DNA from 2 places in the Candidatus Accumulibacter sp. ACC012 genome. Region 1 is predicted to be linked to the other one. Evidence: riboswitches for the same ligand, from Rfam matches in the RefSeq annotation. Region 1 holds a riboswitch; the other holds the start of a gene.
The links. Region 1 has a riboswitch for cobalamin ahead of cobO (cob(I)yrinic acid a,c-diamide adenosyltransferase). Riboswitches for the same ligand answer to the same signal wherever they lie in the genome.
Positions count from the first base shown of each region.

Region 2: linked by a shared signal. The riboswitch ahead of QZ648_RS03935 (TonB-dependent receptor) and the one ahead of cobO (cob(I)yrinic acid a,c-diamide adenosyltransferase) in region 1 are both predicted to bind cobalamin.

Region 1 covers NZ_CAJQUC010000013.1:74,390-77,792, forward strand. Annotated here, with positions in the region: partial or broken gene QZ648_RS14130 (zincin-like metallopeptidase domain-containing protein) at 1-1,248, shown strand, start outside; cobalamin riboswitch at 1,616-1,844, shown strand; gene cobO (cob(I)yrinic acid a,c-diamide adenosyltransferase) at 2,119-2,724, shown strand; partial or broken gene QZ648_RS14140 (cobyrinate a,c-diamide synthase) at 2,730-3,403, shown strand, end outside.
Region 2 covers NZ_CAJQUC010000003.1:98,259-101,661, reverse strand. Annotated here, with positions in the region: gene QZ648_RS03935 (TonB-dependent receptor) at 1-1,397, opposite strand, end outside; cobalamin riboswitch at 1,527-1,736, opposite strand; gene QZ648_RS03930 (hypothetical protein) at 1,890-2,090, shown strand; gene zapA (cell division protein ZapA) at 2,104-2,439, shown strand; gene QZ648_RS03920 (chaperone NapD) at 2,909-3,157, shown strand; gene napA (nitrate reductase catalytic subunit NapA) at 3,165-3,403, shown strand, end outside.

The sequences.
Region 1 (3,403 bases):
GAAGGTCAGGCCAAGCCCGAGAAACAACGTACTCAGGAACGCCAGTATCTCGCCGTTCCCTACGGCGAACGGGCCGCCGCCAAGGCCGCCGGCGCGCTGTGGGACAAGGCCGCGAAATCCTGGTTTGCCAGCGCGAAGGCCGACAAGAGCCGGCTGCAACGCTGGTTGCCGGAAAACGTCCCTGGCCAGCAAGGGCCGGCCATGTCGCCGCGAGACGAGTTCGCCGAGGCGCTGCGCTCGATCGGCTGTGTCGTGAGCGGCGAGCATCCGATGATGGACGGCAAGAAACATCGCATCAGCGTCGAAGGCGAGAAGCTCAGCGAGAAAGCCGGGTCCGGCTTCTATGTTGGCCACCCGGCCGGCTATCTGAAGAACAACAAGACCGGCGTCGACATGAAGTGGAAGTCGAAGGGCTACGCGCTCGACCCCGAGCAGAAAGCCAGGCTACAGGCTGAAGCGGCTGAAAAGCTGCAAGCGCGCACTGCCGAGCAGGAGCGGCTGCAAGAGCAGGCGGCGCAGCGGGTGGCCAAGCAGATGGCGCACCTGCTGCCGGTCACCACACCGACCACGTACATGCAAACCAAGGGAATCGAGCCGCAGGCAGGCGTTTTCACGGACAAGGAAGGCCGGGAAACCTACATCCCGGCCACCGATACCGACGGCAAGCAATGGACGATGCAGTACATCCAGGAGGACGGCACCAAGCGCTTCGCCAAGGACAGCCGCAAGGAAGGCTGCTTCCATGCAGTCGGCGGCCTGGACGCCCTGGCCAAGGCCCCTGCCCTGGTCATTGGCGAAGGCTACGCGACGGCCAGCAGCTTGCAGCAGACGCTGGGTTTCGCGACCGTCGCCGCCTTTGACTCGGGCAACCTGCTACCCGTCGCCAAGGCCTTGCATGCGAAGTTCCCGGACAAGCCCATCCTGATCGCCGGCGACGACGATCGGCACCTCGAAGCCACGCAGGGAATAAACCCCGGCCGCAGCAAGGCCGAGGAAGCGGCCAAGGCGGTTGGTGGCAAGGCCCTGCTACCGATCTTCGCGCCTGGCGAGCAAGTCGCAGAGCCGAAAGGCTTTACCGACTTCAACGACCTGGCGACCAAGAGCGTGTTGGGGCGGGAAGGCATCGAGCGGCAGGTTCGTTCGGTGGTTGATGACGTTATCGAGCGTTGCCACGCGCACGGTGTTGAGCTACTGCAGCAAGTCGAGAAACAGGAGCAGAGGCTACGTAGGGCGGTGAAAGTGGGCTGACGGACATGGCGTCATCGCAGGCTGTGCTGCGATGACGGGTTCTTGGCTTGCTCACGGTGGGTGCGTGAGTGACTCAGAAGGCATCAAGGTGTTCAGCGTCTGCTCGCTCTTTGGGGACTGCCTGCGGCAGCCCCCCGCCACTAGGCTCCCCCCGACGGCGAGATCGCTTGCGCGAACTCGCTTAACCGCATCCACTCAAGCTACCGGACACCGTTGACCGCCACCATGACCTGAGCGGCTAGCGTGAATGCCACGTGAAGGCCGACCTGCTGCTGATTTACCGCCCCGTCTTATCGACCGCTTTCCGTCCAACTGAGCGCGGGTAGCTAGCGCGAACTGCCTTGACAATGTTCTCCCAGGCGGAGTAGAAGGACTACTTGCTTCAGGTTTCCCGAGGGCTATCGCCCGAGGGATGAAATGGGAAGCCGGTGTTTCGAGCCTGTTCCACAGGCCGAGAGTATTCCGGCGCTGCCCCCGCAACGGTAAACGAGAGCAAGGAACTGCAACACGCCACTGTGCAACAGCATGGGAAGGCGCAGATCCAGGGATTTTCCCGCTCGTGAGCCCGGAGACCTGCCTGAGGCATGCGGATCGGCATTGCGGAGGGCGATGTCTCGGTACTCTGGTCGCTCTGACCCCTGTTTCCGGTTGCACTTCCTCCTTTTGCCGTTGTTTCGTTCGTTCGGCTTGCGCGCGGGTGTGCGCAGAGGAGAACTAGGTGCCGGCATTATTCCCATCGACCCGGGCGGGTGCGCTGCTTGCGTGCTCGTACCCGTGCGGCGACACGCTTCGTCACCACCGCAAAACACCCGACAGCGTTTTCGGCGGCCGTTTGGCTGCCAGCAATCGATTGCTGGCCAGGCGGCAAGCATGAGCGCGACCGATCGCGAGGAGTCGCACCGTGCGCGCATGCAGCGCAAAAAGGCCGTGGTTGATACCGCCATCGCCCGTGCCGATCGCGACCAGGGCTTGCTGCTGGTGCTCACCGGTAACGGCAAGGGCAAGTCGAGTTCGGCTTTCGGCATGGTCGCCCGTGCCCTCGGACACGGCCTGCGGGTCGGTGTCGCGCAGTTTATCAAGGGGCGCTCGGACACCGGCGAGGAGGCCTTCTTCCGTGCTCAGCCAGGGGTCACCTGGCATGTGCTTGGCGAAGGCTTCACCTGGGAGACGCAGAACCTGGCCCGCGATCGGGAAACCGCGCGCCGCGCCTGGGCCGTGGTTGCCGAGATGCTCGGCGATCCGTCGCTGGGGCTGATCGTCCTCGATGAACTGACCTATGCGCTGAAGAACGGCTGGCTGGATTTGCCGCTCGTGCTCGCCGATCTGGCCGCCCGCCCGGCGCTGCAGCACGTGGTGATTACCGGCCGCGGCGCGCCGGACGAACTGTGCGCCGCAGCCGACACGGTCAGCGAGCTGCGCGACGTCAAGCACGCCTTTCGCGCTGGCGTACGGGCGCAGAAAGGGGTCGATCTGTGAGCGCTATGCCGGCGTGCCCGGCGCTGTTCATTGCCGCGCCTGCTTCCGGCCAGGGCAAGACGACGGTGACCGCGGCTCTCGCAGCGCACCATCGTGGGCAAGGGCGGCGCGTGCGCGTTTTCAAGACCGGCCCCGATTTTCTCGATCCGATGATCCTCGAGCGCGCCTCTGCTGCGCCGGTCTATCAGCTCGACCTGTGGATGGGCGGTGAGGAGCACTGTCGGCAACTCCTGCACGCGGCGGCGGCCGAAGCCGACCTGATCCTCATAGAAGGCGTCATGGGACTCTTCGACGGCGACCGCTCGAGTGCCGATCTGGCGGCTCTGTTCGGCATTCCGATCGTGGTGGTGATCGACGGCAGCGCCATGGCCCAGACCTTTGGTGCCCTGGCACATGGCCTGGCTACCTACCGACCGGGCCTGCCTTTCGCCGGCGTATTTGCCAACCGCGTCGCCGGCGAGCGCCACTACGAGATGCTCGCCGAGAGTCTGCCGTCGGGGCTGGCCTGCTTTGGCTGGCTGCCGCGCGACGCCGAAATCGCCCTGCCCGAGCGTCACCTCGGTCTGGTACAGGCGGCCGAAGTCGCCGATCTCGACGCGCGCATAGCCCGCGCGGCGGCCGCGTTGCAGGCGCTGCCCAGGCGCCTGCCAGCGGCCGTCAGCTTCGCTGTCTCAGCCGT
Region 2 (3,403 bases), on a different contig from region 1:
TACAGGACCAGCGACGCACGATGATTGCCGCGCTCCCAGTTCGCACCCACCTCGGTGTTCTTCGCCTGTTCCGGCTGCAGATCGGGGTTACCGCCGGAGAAGAAAGCGCTCGGGGGAAAATACAGTTCGTTGAAAGTCGGCGCGCGAAATGCCGTCCCATACGATAAGTGCGCGCGCCAGTCCGGAGTGAACTGGTAGCCGTAGGAAGCGGAACCCGTCGTTTCATCGCCGAACTGGGAGTTGTCGTCACGGCGCAGGTTGAACTGCAAGCGGTGCTTCTCGATACTGGCGTTCCAGCCACCGAGCAGCGAGCGAATCGTGCGTTCGGTCACCGTGTAGTCAGTGCTGCCAGACACTTTCTGCTTGGTGTACTCGACGGCCAGCAGCGCTTCGCCGATGGGCAGGACGATATCGTTCTGCCACGAAGCCTGATCCATGTCCGTGCGTATGGTGTACTCCCTGATGTTACCGGCATAGCCCTTGGAGGCGTCGGTGCTGGTACCGAGACGCAGGGTGCTCGTCCATACCTGGTTCAAGCGGTTGCGCGAGTAGATCGAATAGGACTCCAGCAGCTGATCGTTGGTGTAGTTCTTGTCGGCGCCGACGGCACTGAAGTCGTTCGAGTCGTACTGGTTGCTACCGTCGCTGGCGAGCAGGTTGACGCCAATTTCCTGACCGGCTGCCGGACGCACGGAGAAGTTCGCACTCAGGTTACTGTTGCGATAGCCATCATCGTCGGGGTTGTAATTGATGTCCGACTTGTTGTGAATGGCGTTGAAACTGCCAGTATCCAGATAACCCGCCTGAACACTGTAGGAAACCAGATCTGTCCCACCGGAGACGCCGACCGTGGTGTCAGTGGTCCCGTAAGTGCCATAGCCCGTACTCGCATTCAGTCGCGTCGGACCCTCGCCTTTGCGAGTGAAGATCTGGATGACGCCACCAATGGCGTCGGCTCCGTACAGCGACGAAGCCGGGCCGCGCAGGATCTCGATGCGATCGATCTGGTCAAGAGGAATGCGCGCCAGCGCCGCACTGCCGGTCGTCGCCGAACCGATGCGCTGGCCGTCGATGAGCACGATCGACTGATTGCTGCTGGCGCCGCGGATAATCACGCCGCTGTTGGTGCCAGGACCGCCATTGGCCGTGTACTGAATGCCGGCTTGCCGCGACAGCAGTTGCTCGAGCGTTGATTGTCCGGCCGCATTGATTTCTTCGCGGGTGATCACCGACACGTCGCTGGTCAATTCGTTGGCGCGCGTCGCCTGTCGCGTGGCGGTGACCACGATAGGATCAAGCTGCTGATCGGCAGCGTTGGCCGCCACCGGAAATAGCGCGCCGCAAAGCGTGGCCAATGCCGCGGCAGAACCTGCGCGCGGCGCCCTCTGATATCTCATGGGTTTCTCCCTGGATCCGGCACGCGTCCCCGCAAGCCGGCGAGCAAACAAATATCAAATGCACGAGGGAGCAAACAACGAGGCGAGCGGCGCAGCCGAGCGTTTCGTGTCCGCTTCCCCGCGGCACTTGCGTCAAATGTGTGCGAAGGCCGGTATCCGGGCTCGCGAGTCTTGGTGTGTCGCCTTCCCAGGCCGGCGCCCAGTGGCATTTCGACACACCCGCACTCGCTTACCGTTGCGGGGGCAGCGCAGGCATGGTGTTCCTGAGAACACGCACCTGCTTCCCGTTTAACCGCTGCAGAGGATCTGCGTTGCGGCACCTTGCACGATGGTTTTTCGCTAACCGCAGTCGACGAAAGGGCGGATTATAGCGCGCCAGACGGCCGGCGGCCCGCCATCGCCACCGAAAGCCACCGCTGCCAGGCAAGCAGGCACAGCCGCGAAGCGCTGCACACCTTGACCGGGGACGCCTCTTGAATCTATAGTCTGGCCATGCTGAATGAACTAGACACGCTCGAGAGCAAGATTGGCCAGGTGGTGACCCTCTGTCACAGCCTGCGCGCGGAAAATGACCACCTCCGCGAGCAACTCGCTGTCGCCGAAGGGGACAGACAAGGCCTCGCCGAGCGCATGGGAGCGGCCTCCGCCCGACTTGAGCAGCTTGCCCAGCAGCTCCCCGAAGCCAAAGCCTGAAGGTTCTTGTCCGATGCCCAACGAAGCCAATTTTCTGGATATCACCCTCCTTGGCAAGGAGTTCCGTGTCGCCTGCCCAGCGGATGAGCGCGCCGCGCTACTCAATGCTGCGGCCTATGTTGATGGCAAGATGCGCGACATCGCCGAGAAAACCAGGAGCAATCACACCGAGCGCATCGCGGTGATGGCTGCGCTGAACATTGCCCACGAGCACCTCTCCGGAAATCAGAGTGTAGCCACGGAAGATCAGAGAATTGAATCAGAAATAGCGCTGGACATCGACGCCTTTAGGCGTAGAATTTGCCACATGGAGACGGAACTTGAGGCAGCGCTGAAGCCCCCGTGCTGAAGCCCTGATAGCAGGTTCCGAAGACTCCGAGAGAGTTCCCTGCGGTGTTTGTTAAGGTCATAGATTCCTTGAACCAATGCTAATTGGCATTGGTCGCCGACCATAGAAACCGTTGTTGTGTGTGCCCCTCAAGTCGGGCATACCTGATGCGGAAGGAAAGTGACCTATCTGAACCCAGGTTCAGGATGCCGGCCTGACGGCACTTGCGGGGACAAAATTTAAAAGCGCGGAACCTTTGGTCCCGCGCTTTTTTTTGCGCCCCCCTTCCGCTAGCGGTCATCACCTCTCACCTCGCACTTGCCGTGTGCATTCCGGCTTGCACGCTGAATTCCTTCCCGCTTGACCTGGATCAAGCAAAACACCTCACCGGACGCTTAGTGTATTTGCCAGATGCAAGATTGCTTGACGTTGTGTTCCGCCGCTTCGGCGACACCCGCACTCAGCTTGCCAACAGGAGAGCCTCGATCCGATGAATATTTCCAGCTTGCTGGTCAATGCCCGCCCCGAACTTCAACAACAGGTGCAGGACGGTCTGCTGCTCCTGGGCGGTGTTGAAGTACACGCCGCGACCGAGAAGGGCCAACTGATCGTGACCATCGAAGCCGACAGCGATCGCGCTGCAGCCGACATGTTCACCACGGTCAGTCAGCAGCCAGGCGTACTCTCCGCAGCATTGGTTTACCACCAGTTTGAACCCCATCCCGATGAGGAAGCATGAGATGAAATTGACGTTGACCAGGCGTGACTTTATCAAGAGCAATGCCGTCGCCGCCGCCGCCACCGCGGCCGGCATCAGCATTCCCGCCATCGCCCAGGCAGCCCCCGCGAAGTCCGACGGCGTGCGCTGGGACAAAGGCGCCTGCCGCTACTGCGGAACAGGTTGCGGCGTGCTGGTCGGAACCAAGGGCGGCCGCATCGTTGCCACCCAGGGCGATCCGGACGCACCAGTCAACAGAGGACTCAA